Regions from separate parts of the Escherichia sp. E4742 genome, predicted to be linked through region 2. Evidence: predicted binding sites of a transcription regulator. Region 2 holds the regulator's gene; the other holds the start of a gene.
What was found. Region 2 encodes Fur, which represses iron uptake genes when iron is present. Its sites were predicted from a motif close to ATAATAATGAGAACNACTATCAA; they were not measured.
Positions count from the first base shown of each region.

Region 1: the regulator Fur is predicted to act here: its motif matches at 3,024-3,046, upstream of sufA (Fe-S cluster assembly scaffold SufA).

Region 1 covers NZ_CP040443.1:4,794,062-4,803,344, reverse strand. The annotation lists gene ydiJ (D-2-hydroxyglutarate dehydrogenase YdiJ) at 1-1,839, shown strand, start outside; gene menI (1,4-dihydroxy-2-naphthoyl-CoA hydrolase) at 1,836-2,246, shown strand; gene FEM44_RS23360 (YdiH family protein) at 2,345-2,533, shown strand; gene sufA (Fe-S cluster assembly scaffold SufA) at 3,085-3,453, shown strand; gene sufB (Fe-S cluster assembly protein SufB) at 3,462-4,949, shown strand; gene sufC (Fe-S cluster assembly ATPase SufC) at 4,959-5,705, shown strand; gene sufD (Fe-S cluster assembly protein SufD) at 5,680-6,951, shown strand; gene sufS (cysteine desulfurase SufS) at 6,948-8,168, shown strand; gene sufE (cysteine desulfuration protein SufE) at 8,181-8,597, shown strand; gene ldtE (L,D-transpeptidase LdtE) at 8,746-9,283, shown strand, end outside.
Region 2 covers NZ_CP040443.1:3,701,333-3,710,615, forward strand. The annotation lists gene glnS (glutamine--tRNA ligase) at 1-1,612, shown strand, start outside; gene chiP (chitoporin ChiP) at 2,322-3,728, shown strand; gene chiQ (ChiQ/YbfN family lipoprotein) at 3,778-4,104, shown strand; gene fur (ferric iron uptake transcriptional regulator) at 4,361-4,807, opposite strand; gene uof (fur leader peptide) at 4,800-4,886, opposite strand; gene fldA (flavodoxin FldA) at 5,096-5,626, opposite strand; gene ybfE (LexA regulated protein) at 5,766-6,059, opposite strand; gene ybfF (esterase) at 6,199-6,963, opposite strand; gene seqA (replication initiation negative regulator SeqA) at 7,148-7,693, shown strand; gene pgm (phosphoglucomutase (alpha-D-glucose-1,6-bisphosphate-dependent)) at 7,722-9,283, shown strand, end outside.

The DNA.
Region 1 (9,283 bases), 1.1 Mb from region 2:
GGCTTGCTCGGCAATGCCAAAGGAGCAGCCAAACCGATTCCATTTGCCGAAGATACCTGCGTGCCGCCGGAACATCTGGCAGATTATATTGCTGAATTTCGCGCACTGCTCGACAGCCACGGCTTGAGTTATGGCATGTTCGGTCATGTTGATGCGGGGGTATTGCACGTCCGTCCGGCGCTGGATATGTGCGATCCGCAACAAGAGATCTTGATGAAGCAAATCTCTGATGACGTGGTGGCGCTGACTGCAAAATACGGTGGCTTGTTGTGGGGCGAGCACGGTAAAGGTTTTCGTGCCGAATACAGTCCGGCGTTTTTCGGTGAGGAGCTTTTCGCAGAACTGCGTAAGGTTAAAGCGGCGTTTGATCCGCATAACCGACTAAATCCAGGGAAAATCTGCCCTCCAGAAGGTATTGACGCGCCAATGATGAAAGTGGACGCGGTGAAGCGTGGTACATTTGACCGGCAGATCCCCATCGCGGTACGCCAGCAGTGGCGCGGGGCAATGGAATGTAATGGCAACGGTTTGTGCTTCAACTTTGATGCCCGCAGCCCGATGTGTCCGTCAATGAAGATTACTCAGAACCGCATTCATTCACCGAAAGGGCGTGCAACGCTGGTGCGTGAATGGTTACGTTTGCTGGCGGATCGCGGCGTTGATCCTCTGAAACTGGAGCAAGAGCTACCAGAGTCTGGCGTCAGCTTGCGCACGTTAATTGCCCGTATGCGCAATAGCTGGCATGCAAATAAAGGCGAATATGACTTCTCGCACGAAGTGAAAGAGGCAATGTCGGGCTGCCTGGCCTGTAAAGCCTGTTCGACTCAGTGTCCGATCAAAATTGACGTACCGGAGTTCCGCTCTCGTTTCCTGCAACTCTATCACACACGTTATCTACGCCCATTGCGCGATCATCTGGTGGCAACGGTCGAAAGTTACGCACCGCTGATGGCGCGTGCGCCAAAGACTTTTAACTTCTTCATTAACCAGCCGCTGGTGCGCAAACTCTCGGAAAAACACATCGGTATGGTCGATTTGCCGCTGCTTTCAGTGCCGTCGCTGCAACAACAAATGGTGGGGCATCGCTCGGCAAACATGACGCTGGAACAGCTTGAAGCGCTCAGTACAGAGCAGAAAGCGCGCACGGTGCTGGTGGTGCAGGACCCCTTTACCAGCTATTACGATGCGCAAGTGGTGGCGGATTTTGTCCGTCTGGTCGAAAAATTAGGTTTCCAGCCTGTGTTACTGCCATTTTCGCCAAATGGCAAAGCCCAGCATATCAAAGGTTTTCTTAATCGTTTTGCGAAGACGGCGAAAAAGACGGCGGATTTCCTCAACCGTATGGCGAAGCTGGGGATGCCAATGGTGGGTGTCGATCCGGCTCTGGTGCTCTGTTATCGCGATGAATATAAACTGGCTCTGGGCGAGGCGCGTGGCGAGTTTAACGTCTTACTGGCGAATGAATGGCTGGCAAGCGCGCTTCAGTCACAGCCAGTGACAGCAGTCAGCGGTGAATCATGGTATTTCTTTGGTCACTGTACCGAAGTTACCGCCTTGCCGGGTGCACCAGCACAATGGGCCGCGATATTTGCCCGTTTTGGCGCGAAACTGGAAAATGTCAGCGTGGGTTGCTGCGGCATGGCAGGGACTTACGGACATGAAGCGAAAAACCATAAAAATTCGCTCGGGATCTATGAGTTATCCTGGCATCAGGCTATGCAGCGACTGCCGCGTAACCGCTGTCTGGCGACCGGATATTCCTGCCGCAGCCAGGTAAAACGGGTTGAAGGCACGGGGGTACGCCATCCCGTGCAGGCATTACTGGAGATTATTAAATGATATGGAAACGTAAAATCACCCTTGAAGCACTGAATGCCATGGGTGATGGAAACATGGTGGGGTTGTTGGATATTCGCTTTGAACATATTGGTGATGACACCCTTGAAGCGACAATGCCAGTAGACTCGCGGACAAAGCAGCCTTTCGGGTTGCTGCATGGAGGTGCCTCCGTGGTACTGGCCGAAAGTATCGGTTCAGTTGCCGGGTATTTATGTACCGAAGGTGAGCAAAAAGTGGTTGGTCTGGAAATCAATGCTAACCACGTCCGCTCGGCACGAGAAGGGCGGGTACGCGGCGTATGCAAACCGTTGCATCTCGGTTCGCGGCATCAGGTCTGGCAGATCGAAATATTCGATGAAAACGAGCGTTTGTGTTGTTCATCACGATTGACGACCGCCATTTTGTGACGTTGTCACCAGAAAAGTGTGATGCATATTGCTTTTGGTTATTATCTGCGCAGTAAACGGTGGTATACTGTGCAGGTCTTGTCTAAAGCGAGGATGCTATGTCTACTCAACTTGATCCCACCCAGCTGGCCATTGAATTTTTACGCCGTGACCAAAGCAATCTTTCACCCGCTCAATATCTCAAGCGTCTGAAACAACTAGAGCTTGAATTTGCTGATCTGCTTACTCTTTCGTCTACGGAACTGAAAGAAGAAATCTACTTCGCCTGGCGTCTGGGCGTGCATTAATCCCTACTGAACATAGTCTGAACGCCCATCGACCTGGATTAACTCCAGTCCAGGTCTGACGACTTTCTTCTGACTTCCCCCATTTTTACCCGCTTGATCTTGTTTAAGAAGAATACTAATCGCAGTTTGTGTTAAAACGCCGGCTTAGCTTTATGAGATTATTCTTATCGCCCCTTCAAGAGCTAAGCCACTGTGAGTGCCGGAGATAAGCGCCGGATGGGGTAGAAACCCTTAAGTCTGTGTTGAACAGACTTAAGGGTTTTCTTATTTCTGAACTCACCACTTTTTTACCTATCTCTTAAATAGTCATTTTCGATACAACTTTTTCTTTTCCATCACAGTCTTAACGCCAGTTCGATAATAATCATTATCTAACAATGAGATACCTAATTCTTAGCATGCCTGTTAACCCTCTCATCAGGGTCTATGCTTATTAAATACAGGCAAAAAGCATGTTTTACGCTAAAGCCCCTGCGTTTGCTGGGTTGAACTGATAATCATTATCACTAACATGCTGTTATCCGCTGAAAGCGATGAAGTGAGGTAAATCGATGGACATGCATTCAGGAACGTTTAATCCACAGGATTTCGCCTGGCAAGGCTTAACGTTAACACCCGCAGCCGCGGCGCATATACGTGATTTAGTCGCGAAGCAGTCGGGTATGGTTGGCGTGCGTTTGGGCGTCAAACAAACAGGCTGCGCGGGCTTTGGCTATGTGCTCGACAGCGTCAGCGAGCCAGAGAAAGATGATCTGCTGTTTGAACGTGACGGCGCGAAGCTGTACGTCCCGCTACAAGCGATGCCGTTTATTGATGGCACGGAAGTCGATTTCGTTCGCGAAGGACTCAATCAGATATTCAAATTTCACAACCCGAAAGCCCAGAATGAATGTGGCTGTGGCGAAAGCTTTGGGGTATAGGCGGTACTATGTCTCGTAATACTGAAGCAACTGACGATGTCAAAACATGGACCGGCGGCCCGCTGAATTATAAAGAAGGATTCTTCACCCAATTAGCGACTGATGAGCTGGCTAAGGGCATAAACGAAGAGGTGGTGCGCGCAATTTCGGCGAAGCGTAATGAGCCGGAGTGGATGCTGGAGTTTCGTCTCAGCGCCTATCGCGCATGGCTGGAGATGGAAGAGCCGCACTGGCTGAAAGCGCACTACGACAAGCTGAATTATCAGGATTACAGCTACTACTCGGCACCATCGTGCGGTAATTGTGACGACAACTGCGCGTCTGAACCCGGCGCGGTGCAGCAAACTGGCGCGAACGCCTTTTTAAGTAAAGAGGTGGAGGCGGCGTTTGAGCAGTTGGGCGTTCCCGTGCGGGAAGGCAAAGAGGTGGCGGTGGATGCCATTTTCGACTCTGTTTCGGTTGCCACCACTTATCGCGAAAAACTGGCGGAGCAGGGAATTATCTTCTGTTCCTTTGGCGAGGCGATTCACGATCACCCGGAACTGGTGAAGAAATATCTCGGCACCGTGGTACCCGGGAATGACAACTTCTTTGCCGCGCTTAATGCGGCGGTGGCCTCTGACGGTACGTTTATTTATGTGCCTAAAGGCGTGCGCTGCCCGATGGAGCTCTCCACCTATTTCCGCATTAACGCGGAAAAAACCGGGCAGTTTGAGCGCACCATTCTGGTGGCCGATGAAGACAGCTACGTCAGCTACATTGAAGGCTGTTCCGCTCCGGTGCGTGACAGCTATCAGTTACACGCGGCGGTGGTGGAAGTCATCATCCATAAAAACGCTGAGGTGAAATACTCCACGGTACAAAACTGGTTCCCTGGCGATAACAACACCGGCGGTATTCTCAATTTCGTCACCAAGCGTGCTTTGTGCGAAGGCGAAAACAGCAAAATGTCATGGACGCAATCAGAAACCGGGTCAGCCATTACGTGGAAATATCCCAGCTGCATTCTGCGCGGCGATAACTCCATTGGTGAGTTTTACTCAGTGGCACTGACCAGCGGTCATCAGCAAGCGGATACCGGCACCAAGATGATCCACATCGGTAAAAACACTAAATCAACCATTATCTCGAAAGGGATCTCCGCCGGACACAGCCAGAACAGTTATCGTGGATTAGTGAAAATCATGCCGACGGCAACCAATGCACGCAACTTCACTCAATGCGACTCAATGCTGATTGGCGCCAACTGCGGGGCGCATACCTTCCCGTATGTCGAGTGTCGTAACAACAGTGCGCAACTGGAGCACGAGGCAACCACATCGCGCATTGGCGAAGATCAACTGTTTTACTGCCTGCAGCGCGGGATCAGCGAAGAAGACGCCATCTCGATGATTGTTAATGGTTTCTGCAAAGATGTGTTCTCGGAACTGCCACTGGAATTTGCCGTTGAAGCACAAAAACTCCTCGCCATCAGTCTTGAGCATAGCGTCGGATAAGGAATAAATATGTTAAGTATTAAAGATTTACACGTCAGCGTGGAAGATAAAGCTATCCTGCGCGGATTAAGCCTCGACGTTCGTCCCGGCGAAGTTCACGCCATTATGGGACCAAACGGTTCGGGTAAAAGTACCTTATCGGCAACGCTTGCCGGGCGCGAAGATTATGAAGTGACGGACGGCACAGTTGAGTTTAAAGGCAAAGATTTGCTTGCGTTGTCGCCGGAAGATCGCGCAGGCGAAGGCATCTTTATGGCCTTCCAGTATCCGGTGGAGATCCCTGGCGTCAGTAACCAGTTTTTCCTGCAAACGGCGCTCAATGCGGTGCGTAGTTATCGCGGTCAGGAAACGCTCGACCGCTTCGATTTTCAGGATTTGATGGAAGAAAAAATCGCTCTCCTGAAGATGCCGGAAGATTTATTAACGCGTTCGGTCAACGTTGGTTTTTCCGGTGGTGAGAAAAAGCGCAACGATATTTTGCAAATGGCGGTGCTGGAACCGGAGTTATGCATTCTTGATGAGTCGGACTCCGGGCTGGATATCGATGCATTAAAAGTGGTTGCCGATGGCGTGAACTCGCTGCGTGATGGCAAGCGTTCGTTCATTATCGTGACGCACTACCAACGCATTCTTGACTATATCAAGCCTGATTACGTCCACGTGCTATATCAGGGGCGAATTGTGAAATCCGGTGATTTCACGTTGGTCAAACAACTGGAGGAGCAGGGTTATGGCTGGCTTAGCGAACAGCAGTAACGCGCTGCAACAGTGGCATCACTTGTTTGAGGCTGAAGGGGCAAAACGCTCCCCGCAAGCTCAGCAGCATTTACAGCAATTGCTGCGTACCGGTCTGCCGACACGTAAACATGAGCACTGGAAATATACGCCGCTGGAAGGGCTGACCAATAGCCAGTTTGTCAGCATTGCGGGTGATATATCCCCGCAACAACGCGATGCCTTAGCGTTAACGTTAGACGCCGTGCGGCTGGTGTTTGTCGATGGACGTTACATGCCAGCGCTTAGCGATGCAAGTGAAGGCAGCGGGTATGATGTAAGCGTTAACGACAACCGTCAGGGGCTGCCCGATGCCATTCAGCCAGAAGTCTTTTTGCATTTGACGGAAAGCCTGGCACAAAGCGTTACGCATATTGCCGTGAAGCGCGGTCAACGGCCTGCAAAGCCATTGCTGTTAATGCATATTACCCAGGGCGTGGCAGGTGAAGGGGTGAACACCGCTCATTACCGCCATCATCTGGATCTGGCGGAAGGTGCCGAAGCGACGGTGATTGAACATTTTGTCAGCCTTAATGATGCGCGCCATTTTACCGGCGCGCGCTTCACTATCAACGTCGCAGCAAACGCCCACTTGCAGCATATCAAGCTGGCGTTTGAAAACCCGGTCAGCCACCACTTTGCCCATAACGATTTACTGCTGGCGGACGATGCCACCGCATTTAGCCACAGTTTCCTGCTTGGTGGCACCGTGTTACGGCACAACACCAGTACGCAACTCAATGGCGAAAACAGCACGCTGCGGATCAATAGCCTGGCGATGCCGGTGAAAAATGAAGTATGCGATACCCGCACCTGGCTTGAACACAATAAAGGTTTTTGTAATAGCCGCCAGTTGCACAAAACTATCGTCAGCGACAAAGGCCGCGCGGTATTTAACGGTTTGATTAACGTCGCGCAGCATGCCATCAAGACTGACGGCCAGATGACCAATAATAATCTGCTGATGGGCAAGCTGGCGGAAGTGGATACCAAACCGCAGCTGGAAATCTATGCCGATGATGTGAAATGCAGCCACGGCGCGACGGTGGGGCGTATTGATGATGAGCAAATGTTCTATCTGCGTTCGCGTGGGATCAATCAGCAGGATGCCCAGCAGATGATCATCTACGCCTTTGCTGCCGAACTGACGGAAGCCTTGCGCGATGATGGTCTTAAACAGCAGGTGCTGGCTCGAATCGGCCAACGACTGCCGGGAGGTACAAGATGACTTTTTCCGTCGACAAAGTGCGGGCCGACTTTCCGGTGCTTTCGCGTGAGGTGAACGGTCTGCCACTGGCTTATCTCGACAGCGCCGCCAGTGCGCAGAAACCGAGCCAGGTAATTGACGCCGAGGCTGAGTTTTATCGTCACGGCTACGCCGCGGTGCATCGCGGTATTCATACGTTAAGCGCCCAGGCGACCGAGAAAATGGAGAACGTGCGCAAGCGGGCATCGTTGTTTATCAATGCCCGTTCGGCGGAAGAGCTGGTGTTCGTCCGCGGCACGACGGAAGGGATCAATCTGGTCGCCAATAGCTGGGGCAACAGCAACGTGCGGGCAGGCGATAACATCATCATCAGTCAGATGGAGCACCACGCTAACATTGTTCCCTGGCAGATGCTTTGCGCACGCGTTGGTGCAGAGCTACGGGTGATCCCGCTTAACCCGGATGGCACGCTGCAACTGGATACACTGCCCAATCTGTTCGACGAGAAAACCCGACTGCTGGCAATTACTCACGTGTCTAATGTGCTGGGGACGGAAAATCCGCTGCCGGAAATGATCACGCTTGCGCACCAGCATGGCGCAAAAGTGCTGGTGGATGGCGCTCAGGCAGTGATGCATCATCCGGTGGATGTTCAGGCACTGGATTGCGATTTTTACGTGTTTTCCGGGCATAAACTGTATGGCCCCACCGGGATTGGCATTCTTTATGTCAAAGAAGCCTTGTTGCAGGAGATGCCGCCGTGGGAAGGTGGCGGTTCTATGATCGCCACCGTCAGCCTGAGTGAAGGCACTACCTGGACTAAAGCGCCATGGCGGTTTGAAGCCGGTACGCCCAATACCGGAGGTATTATTGGCCTTGGCGCGGCGCTGGAGTATGTTTCGGCGCTTGGGCTTAATAACATAGCCGAGTATGAACAGAATCTGATGCATTACGCATTGTCGCAGTTGGCAGCGGTGCCGGATCTTACGCTCTATGGTCCGCCGGACAGACTTGGCGTTATTGCCTTTAATCTCGGTAAACACCACGCCTATGACGTCGGCAGTTTTCTTGATAACTACGGTATTGCTGTGCGTACCGGACATCACTGTGCAATGCCATTAATGGCCTATTACAATGTCCCCGCGATGTGTCGGGCGTCGCTGGCAATGTACAACACCCATGAAGAAGTGGATCGTCTGGTAACTGGATTGCAACGTATTCATCGTCTACTGGGGTAAAAGGGAGGCTCTATGGCTGTATTGCCGGATAAAGAAAAATTGCTGCGTAACTTTTTACGCTGCACCAACTGGGAAGAGAAATATCTCTACATTATTGAACTGGGACAGCGTCTGCCAGAATTACGCGACGAAGACAGAAGCCCGCAAAATAGTATTCAGGGATGCCAGAGTCAGGTATGGATTGTAATGCGCCAGAATGCGCAGGGAATTATTGAATTGCAGGGCGACAGCGATGCGGCCATTGTGAAAGGGCTTATTGCGGTCGTTTTTATTCTCTACGATCAAATGACGCCGCAGGATATTGTCAATTTCGATGTGCGCCCGTGGTTTGAAAAAATGGCGCTCACCCAACATCTCACCCCATCACGCTCACAAGGTCTGGAAGCGATGATTCGCGCAATTCGCGCCAAAGCCGCTGCACTTAGCTAAACTAAAGGAACAGCTTTCATCCGGTAGGCTCACTTTGCCGGGTGGTCGATGTTTACACTGGCCTGCACAGGAGTGTTTCGGTTTCAGGTAAACATAAGCGCCATCCGTCGTTTCAGCGTGAGCCACCGGCAAATACAGGAGGTTTACAATGAAACGCGCGTCTTTACTAACACTGACTCTTATCGGCGCTTTCAGCGCCATTCAGACAGCCTGGGCGGTAGATTACCCGCTCCCACCAACCGGAAGCCGACTGGTTGGGCAAAATCAAACCTATACGGTGCAAGAGGGGGATAAAAACCTTCAGGCTATTGCCCGCCGTTTTGATACTGCGGCAATGTTGATCCTTGAAGCCAATAACACAATTGCTCCGGTGCCAAAACCAGGCACGACAATAACCATTCCTTCGCAACTGTTATTACCTGATGCACCGCGCCAGGGGATAATTGTGAACCTTGCGGAACTGCGTCTTTATTATTATCCGCCGGGAGAAAATATCGTGCAGGTCTACCCGATAGGCATTGGCTTACAGGGGCTGGAAACGCCGGTGATGGAAACACGGGTAGGGCAGAAAATCCCCAATCCTACCTGGACGCCCACGGCGGGTATTCGTCAGCGTTCACTGGAGCGAGGCATCAAATTACCGCCTGTTGTTCCAGCCGGGCCGAATAACCCTCTGGGACGCTACG
Region 2 (9,283 bases):
AGATCTGGCCAGTGGTAAGCACACCACAGTACACACCCGTTTCCCGCCGGAGCCGAATGGCTATCTGCATATTGGCCATGCGAAATCTATCTGCCTGAACTTCGGGATCGCCCAGGACTATAAAGGCCAGTGCAACCTGCGTTTCGACGACACTAACCCGGTAAAAGAAGATATCGAATATGTCGATTCGATCAAAAACGACGTTGAGTGGTTAGGTTTTCACTGGTCTGGTAACGTCCGTTACTCCTCCGATTATTTTGATCAGCTCCACGCCTATGCTGTTGAACTGATCAATAAAGGCCTGGCGTACGTTGATGAACTGACGCCGGAACAGATCCGCGAATATCGTGGCACCCTGACGCAGCCGGGTAAAAACAGCCCGTACCGCGACCGCAGCGTTGAAGAGAACCTGGCGCTGTTCGAAAAAATGCGTACCGGTGGTTTTGAAGAAGGTAAAGCCTGCCTGCGCGCGAAAATCGACATGGCTTCGCCGTTTATCGTGATGCGCGATCCGGTGCTGTACCGCATTAAATTTGCTGAACACCACCAGACCGGCAACAAGTGGTGCATCTACCCGATGTACGACTTCACCCACTGCATCAGCGATGCGCTGGAAGGCATTACGCACTCTCTGTGTACGCTGGAGTTCCAGGATAACCGCCGTCTGTACGACTGGGTACTGGACAACATCACCATTCCTGTTCATCCGCGCCAGTACGAATTCTCGCGCCTGAATCTGGAATACACCGTGATGTCCAAGCGTAAGCTGAACCAACTGGTCACCGAAAAGCACGTAGAAGGTTGGGATGATCCGCGTATGCCGACCATTTCCGGTCTGCGTCGTCGTGGTTACACTGCGGCTTCTATTCGTGAGTTCTGCAAACGCATTGGCGTGACCAAGCAGGACAACACCATTGAGATGGCATCGCTGGAATCCTGCATTCGTGAAGATCTCAACGAGAACGCGCCACGTGCAATGGCAGTTATCGATCCGGTGAAACTGGTTATCGAAAACTATCAGGGCGAAGGCGAAATGGTCACCATGCCGAACCATCCGAATAAACCGGAAATGGGCAGCCGTCAGGTGCCGTTTAGCGGTGAGATTTGGATCGATCGCGCCGATTTCCGCGAAGAAGCTAACAAGCAGTACAAGCGTCTGGTGCTGGGTAAAGAAGTGCGTCTGCGTAATGCTTACGTCATTAAGGCAGAGCGCGTAGAGAAAGATGCCGAAGGCAATATTACCACCATCTTCTGTACTTATGACGCCGACACCTTAAGCAAAGATCCGGCTGATGGTCGTAAAGTTAAAGGCGTTATTCACTGGGTAAGCGCGGCACATGCGCTGCCGGTTGAAATCCGCCTGTACGATCGTCTGTTCAGTGTGCCGAATCCAGGCGCTGCGGATGATTTCCTGTCGGTGATTAACCAGGATTCTCTGGTCATCAAACAGGGCTTTGCTGAACCGTCTCTGAAAGATGCGGTGGCAGGTAAAGCATTCCAGTTTGAGCGTGAAGGTTATTTCTGCCTCGACAGCCGCCATTCCACAGCGGAAAAACCGGTATTTAACCGCACCGTTGGGCTGCGTGATACCTGGGCGAAAGTAGGCGAGTAATTTTAAGTTACACCTGGCCGGATAAGGCGTTTACGCCGCATCCGGCAAGGAACAGACAAACAGTTTCAAACGCTAAATTGCCTGATGCGCTACGCTTATCAGGCCTACCCGATCTCTGCAATATATTGAATTTGCGTGCTTTTGTAGGCCGGATAAGGCGTTTACGCCGCATCCGGCGAGGAACAGACAAACAGTTTCAAACGCTAAATTGCCTGATGCGCTACGCTTATCGGGCCTATGTGATCTCTGCAATATATTGAATTTGCGTGCTTTTGTAGGCCGGATAAGGCGTTTACGCCGCATCCGGCAAGAAACATGCAAACAATCCAAAACGCCGCGTTCAGCGGCGTTTTTTCTGCTTTTCTTCGCGAATTAATTTCGCTTCGCAATTTATTCATTTAACAAATTTAAAACCACAAATTATAATTAATTTAAATGTAACCGCTTTCATCTTACTGGAAAGCCACATATTTTTTCTTCTACCCGCTCGCCTGGTACACATTTAAACCTTGTAACAAAAATCATCAAAATATGTGCGGTTGCTCATGTTCTTACATTCTCGTTACAGAAAGAGATTGATAATTCGCGTCGCGAAAAATAGTCTATTCCTGTAGTCAGCGAGACTTTTCTCAACGCTACTTTTTTAATTTTTATTTTTTTCGCTGTTCACCTGTGGTGCAGCAATTTATACGTCAAAGAGGATTAACCCATGCGTACGTTTAGTGGCAAACGTAGTACGCTGGCGCTGGCTATCGCCGGTGTTACAGCAATGTCGGGCTTTATGGCAATGCCGGAGGCTCGCGCCGAAGGATTCATCGACGATTCAACCTTAACCGGTGGTATCTATTACTGGCAGCGTGAACGTGACCGTAAAGATGTTACCGACGGCGACAAATACAAAACCAACCTTTCTCACTCCACCTGGAATGCCAACCTCGATTTTCAGTCCGGTTATGCTGCTGATATGTTCGGCCTTGATATTGCCGCGTTTACGGCGATTGAAATGGCGGAAAACGGCGACAGCTCCCACCCGAACGAAATCGCGTTTTCAAAAAGTAATAAAGCCTATGACGAAGACTGGTCCGGCGACAAAAGCGGTATAAGCCTGTATAAAGCAGCGGCCAAATTTAAATACGGTCCGGTGTGGGCGAGGGCAGGTTACATTCAGCCAACTGGTCAAACGCTGTTAGCGCCGCACTGGAGCTTTATGCCGGGTACTTATCAGGGTGCGGAAGCCGGGGCGAATTTTGATTACGGCGATGCTGGTGCGTTGAGTTTCTCCTACATGTGGACCAACGAATACAAAGCGCCGTGGCATCTGGAAATGGATGAGTTTTATCAGAACGATAAAACCACCAAAGTTGATTATCTGCACTCCATCGGTGCGAAATACGACTTCAAAAATAACTTCGTGCTGGAAGCGGCGTTTGGTCAGGCGGAAGGGTATATCGATCAGTACTTTGCCAAAGCCAGCTATAAATTTGATATCGCCGGTAGCCCGCTAACCACCAGCTACCAATTCTACGGTACGCGCGATAAAGTTGACGATCGCAGCGTCAACGATCTTTACGACGGCACTGCCTGGTTGCAGGCGTTGACCTTTGGTTACCGGGCGGCTGACGTAGTGGATTTGCGCCTCGAAGGCACCTGGGTTAAAGCTGACGGTCAGCAGGGATACTTCCTGCAACGTATGACCCCAACCTACGCTTCCTCGAACGGTCGCCTGGATATCTGGTGGGATAACCGTTCTGACTTTAACGCCAACGGCGAAAAAGCGGTCTTCTTCGGCGCGATGTATGACCTGAAAAACTGGAATCTTCCAGGCTTTGCCATCGGCGCTTCCTACGTTTACGCATGGGATGCTAAACCTGCGACCTGGCAGAGCAATCCAGATGCGTACTACGACAAGAACCGGACTATCGAAGAGTCAGCTTACAGCCTGGATGCGGTCTACACCATTCAGGACGGTCGCGCCAAAGGCACGTTGTTCAAACTGCACTTCACCGAATACGACAACCACTCCGACATCCCAAGCTGGGGCGGCGGTTACGGTAACATCTTCCAGGATGAGCGCGACGTGAAATTCATGGTAATCGCACCATTCACCATCTTCTGATGCCCGACGCGGCAGGTTTTGTGCCTGCCGCACATTTGAGGAATTCGCTATGAAAAAACTGATTCTCATCGCCATGATGGCATCGGGGCTGGTGGCTTGTGCGCAATCAACCGCGCCACAGGAAGACAGCCGCCTGAAAGAGGCGTACAGCGCCTGTATCAATACCGCGCAAGGTTCGCCGGAAAAAATTGAAGCCTGTCAGAGCGTGTTAAACGTGCTGAAGAAAGAGAAACAACATCAGCAATTTGCCGAGCAGGAAAGCGTCCGCGTGCTGGATTATCAGCAGTGCATCCAGGCAACGCAAACCGGTAATGACCAGGCTGTGAAAGCCGATTGTGATAAGGTCTGGCAGGAAATTCGCAGTAATAACAAATAAGTGAGGGCTGTAACTCTCGCTTTTCTTATTTCCCTTGTATAAAAAAGCCAACCCGTAGGTTGGCTTGAGACTTATGGCAAACGCCAGTTTGCCTAATGCGCTGCGCTTATCAGGCCTATCTTTTAATGCAATATATTGAATTTGAGATGATTTGTAGGCCGGATAAGGCGTTCACGCCGCATCCGGCACGAACAAAGCGCATTATGCCAACAATATAAAGCCAACCCGCAGGTTGGCTTTTCTCGTTCTGGCTGACTTATTTGCCTTCGTGCGCGTGCTCATCTTCGCGGCAATCGCCTTCGGCACAGTGACCGTAAAGATAGAGACTATGGTTAGTCAGGCGAATGCCATGTTTTGCGGCAATTTCACGCTGACGCGCTTCGATTGATTCATCACTAAATTCAATAACCTTGCCGCAGTCGAGGCAGATCAGGTGATCGTGGTGATGTTGCTGGGTCAGTTCAAATACGGATTTGCCGCCTTCAAAATTGTGGCGGGTGACGATACCGGCGTCGTCAAACTGGTTCAGTACACGATATACCGTAGCCAGACCAATTTCTTCACCCATATCAATCAGACGTTTGTATAAATCTTCCGCACTGACGTGATGGTTGTCCGGCTCCTGAAGAACTTCCAGGATTTTTAAACGTGGAAGCGTTACTTTCAGGCCAGCTTTCTTTAGGGCGGTATTGTTATCAGTCATGCGGAATCTGTCCTGTTACTAAGCGGTTCACTTCATTAGGAGAAGTGACAGAATTTGCTCTTGAGATAATGCGTATCATTATAGAATTGCCACGCCTAAATGAAAACCACAAGTCCCTGGCAAATATTGTTAATAAAAACGTGGCTTAGCTTACATTTACATCGGCAAGGCCACTTCAATACTGGAACATTGTACAGGTACTACGGCAAAAGTTACAAATTTGTAGCAATTATTTTGATTGGCATTATCTATTAATACGGCGTAGACATGAGTCTACGCCGCAGTACATCAGGCATTGATAATTTCGTCGAGATGCAGTTCTTCAGAAATTTGTTTTACCCATTTTTCTACACGTTCGGCGGTCAGTTCTGGCTGACGGTCTTCGTCGATAGCCAGGCCGACAAAGTGGTCATCATCCGCCAGACCTTTTGATGCTTCGAAATGGTAGCCCGCAGTTGGCCAGTGACCGACGATGGTCGCGCCGCGCGGTTCAATGATGTCACGAATGGTGCCTAAGGCGTCGCAGAAATATTCTGCGTAATCTTCCTGGTCGCCACAGCCAAACAGCGCAACTAGTTTACCATTGAAATCAATCTCTTCGAGAGTCGGGAAGAAGTCGTCCCAGTCACACTGTGCTTCGCCATAGTACCAGGTTGGGATGCCCAGCAGAAGAATGTCATAAGCTTCCAGATCTTCTTTGCTGCTTTTTGCAATGTCATGGACATCGGCAACGTCTTTACCAAGCTGTTTTTGAATCATTTTTGCGATATTTTCGGTATTACCGGTGTCGCTGCCGAAAAAGATGCCAGTGATAGCCATGAGTGAAATAACCTCTTGAAACTTATTGAAATGGGGGTGGCAAATTGCCCACGGATAAAGGCAATCATAGCAGAACAGGCAGTCTTGCGGAATCAGCAAACGAGCAGGACTGCACACTGTGCTACACGAAAGTGGATATTTAAACGATGCCCTGATTACGCAGCGCCGCCAGTTGCTGCATCAATATCTCTTCGATCAGTTCGCTACGGCTCATATTGCGCGACTCCGCCAGCTCGTTCAGCGCCTCGACAGCTTCCGCGTTCAGCTTCAGTTCGACACGCTTAAGGCCACGTACTTTGTCGCGTTTTAGCTGGTTGCGTTTATTAATACGCAGCTGTTCATCGCGCGAAAGCGGATTGGTTTTCGGTCGTCCCGGTCGACGCTCGTGCGCGAACAGATCTAATGTCGTACGGTCCGTTTGTTCTTTGGCCATGATCTTGGTGACTTCGGGGGAAACAATCAGCCAGGCGCCTGCCCGGATGGATAGCCCGCCATAATACAACAGCGTGAGGAATCTCGCCAACGCCCACGCGCGGAATGCCGCGCGGACGCTGGGTTTTTAATCAGTTGCGTTAATCATTAAGATAGCGACGGATAGCCCGCAGCACAGCATCCGGTTTTTCTGCGTGTACCCAATGACCCGCGCCTGCAATGACATGCGCCCGTGCTTGTGGGAATTGCGCCAGCAAATCATCACGATACTGTTCAGTAACATACGGGGAATTGCCGCCAGGAATAAACAGAGCAGGGTGGTTCCATGCCGGAATTTTCTCCCAGCCAACAATATGTGGATACTGATCCCATAATACTGGCACGTTAAAACGCCACTCACCGTCAACAAAAGATTTCAGCAGGAATTGAATCACGCCCTCTTCATTAATATATTGGCGCATCACTACAGCGGCCTGTTGGCGCGTTTGCGCGTCGGATCCACTGACCGCGTTGATAGCTGCGAAAATTTCATCATGACGGCGTACGTGATAATCCACCGGAGCGATATCTATCGCTACCAGTTTCTCGATGCGATCGGGCGCCAACGCGGTCAGTGCCATCACAGCTTTCCCCCCCATTGAGTGACCAATAAATGTCGCCTTATCGATCTGCAGCGCATCCAGAGTATCAACAAGATCCTGGGCCATCGCCGGGTAATTCATGTGTGGATCTCGTGGCGAAAGTCCGTGGTTACGCATATCAACCTGGATGATATTGTGATCGTTTACCAGGTCGCGCGCCAGCACGCCGAGGTTGTCAAGGCTACCAAACAACCCGTGGACGAGGACGATGGGAGAATTATTGTGCTGATTTTGTGCAGATTGCGCGCGGATATTCAATTTCATGGCAAAGTTCTTTTTTTCGTGTAGTTGGGTTAGGGTATTATGTTGACCATTGTGCCACAGGGCTGCAACAAATAAGGTTTAATCCGATTTTTTCTGCAAGCCAGGCTTGACGCTATCCGCTGCCGGGATTTATTCATATACTCCTGGCGACTTGTATTCAGCTAAGACACCGCACTGGATTAAGATGAAAACGATTGAAGTTGATGATGAACTCTACAGCTATATTGCCAGCCACACTAAGCATATCGGCGAGAGCGCATCCGACATTTTACGGCGTATGTTGAAATTTTCCGCCGCATCACAGCCTGTTGCTCCGGTGACGAAAGAGGTTCGCATTGCGTCGCCTGCTATCGTCGAAGCGAAGCCGATCAAAACGGTGAAAGACAAAGTGCGCGCGATGCGTGAACTTTTGCTTTCCGATGAATACGCAGAGCAAAAGCGAGCAGTCAATCGCTTTATGCTGCTGTTGTCTACACTATATTCTCTTGACGCCCAGGCGTTTGCTGAGGCAACGGAATCGTTGCACGGTCGCACGCGCGTTTACTTTGCAGCAGATGAGCAAACTCTGCTGAAAAATGGTAATCAGACCAAGCCGAAACATGTGCCAGGCACGCCGTATTGGGTGATCACCAACACTAACACTGGCCGTAAATGCAGCATGATTGAACACATCATGCAGTCGATGCAATTCCCGGCGGAATTGATTGAAAAGGTTTGCGGGACAATTTAAAACAACGTTGCAGATAAAGGACAAAGCAATGGCAATCCACAATCGTGCAGGCCAACCTGCACAGCAGAGTGATTTGATAAACGTCGCCCAACTGACGGCGCAATATTATGTACTGAAACCAGAAGCAGGGAATGCGGAGCACGCGGTGAAATTCGGTACTTCCGGTCACCGTGGCAGTGCAGCGCGCCATAGCTTTAACGAGCCGCACATTCTGGCTATTGCTCAGGCGATTGCCGAAGAACGGGCGAAAAACGGCATCACTGGCCCTTGCTATGTGGGTAAAGATACTCACGCCCTGTCCGAACCTGCGTTTATTTCTGTACTGGAAGTGCTGGCAGCGAACGGTGTAGACGTTATTGTGCAGGAAAACAATGGCTTCACTCCGACACCTGCCGTCTCTAATGCCATTCTGGTTCACAATAAAAAAGGTGGCCCGCTGGCAGATGGTATCGTGATTACGCCGTCCCATAACCCGCCGGAAGACGGTGGTATCAAGTACAACCCGCCAAATGGTGGCCCGGCTGATACCAACGTCACTAAAGTGGTGGAAGACAGGGCCAACGCGCTGCTGGCCGATGGCCTGAAAGGCGTGAAGCGTATCTCCCTCGACGAAGCGATGGCATCTGGTCATGTAAAAGAGCAAGATCTGGTGCAACCGTTCGTAGAAGGTCTGGCCGATATCGTTGATATGGCAGCGATTCAGAAAGCTGGCCTGACGCTGGGTGTTGATCCGTTGGGCGGTTCCGGTATCGAATACTGGAAGCGCATTGGCGAGTATTACAACCTCAACCTGACCATTGTTAACGATCAGGTCGATCAAACCTTCCGCTTTATGCACCTCGATAAAGACGGCGCAATCCGTATGGACTGTTCCTCTGAGTGTGCGATGGCGGGCCTGCTGGCGCTGCGTGATAAGTTTGACCTGGCGTTTGCCAACGACCCGGATTATGACCGTCACGGTATCGTCACTCCAGCTGGTTTGATGAACCCGAACCACTACCTGGCGGTGGCGATCAACTACCTGTTCCAGCATCGTCCGCAGTGGGGCAAAGATGTTGCCGTCGGTAAAACGCTGGTTTCATCTGCGATGATTGACCGTGTGGTCAATGACCTGGGTCGCAAGCTGGTAGAAGTACCGGTAGGTTTCAAATGGTTTGTTGATGGTCTGTTCGACGGTAGCTTCGGCTTTGGCGGCGAAGAGAGTGCAGGCGCTTCCTTCCTGCGTTTCGACGGCACGCCGTGGTCGACCGATAAAGACGGCATCATTATGTGTCTGCTGGCGGCGGAAATTACCGCAGTCACCGGTAAGAACCCGCAGGAACACTACAACGAACTGGCGAAACGCTTTGGTGCGCCGAGCTATAACCGTTTGCAGGCAGCAGCGACTTCCGCACAAAAAGCGGCGCTGTCTAAGCTGTCTCCGGAAATGGTGAGCGCCAGCACTCTGGCAGGCGACCCTATCACCGCGCGCCTGACCGCAGCGCCTGGCAACGGTGCTTCTATCGGCGGCCTGAAAGTGATGACTGACAACGGCTGGTTCGCCGCGCGTCCGTCAGGCACCGAAGACGCATACAAGATCTACTGCGAAAG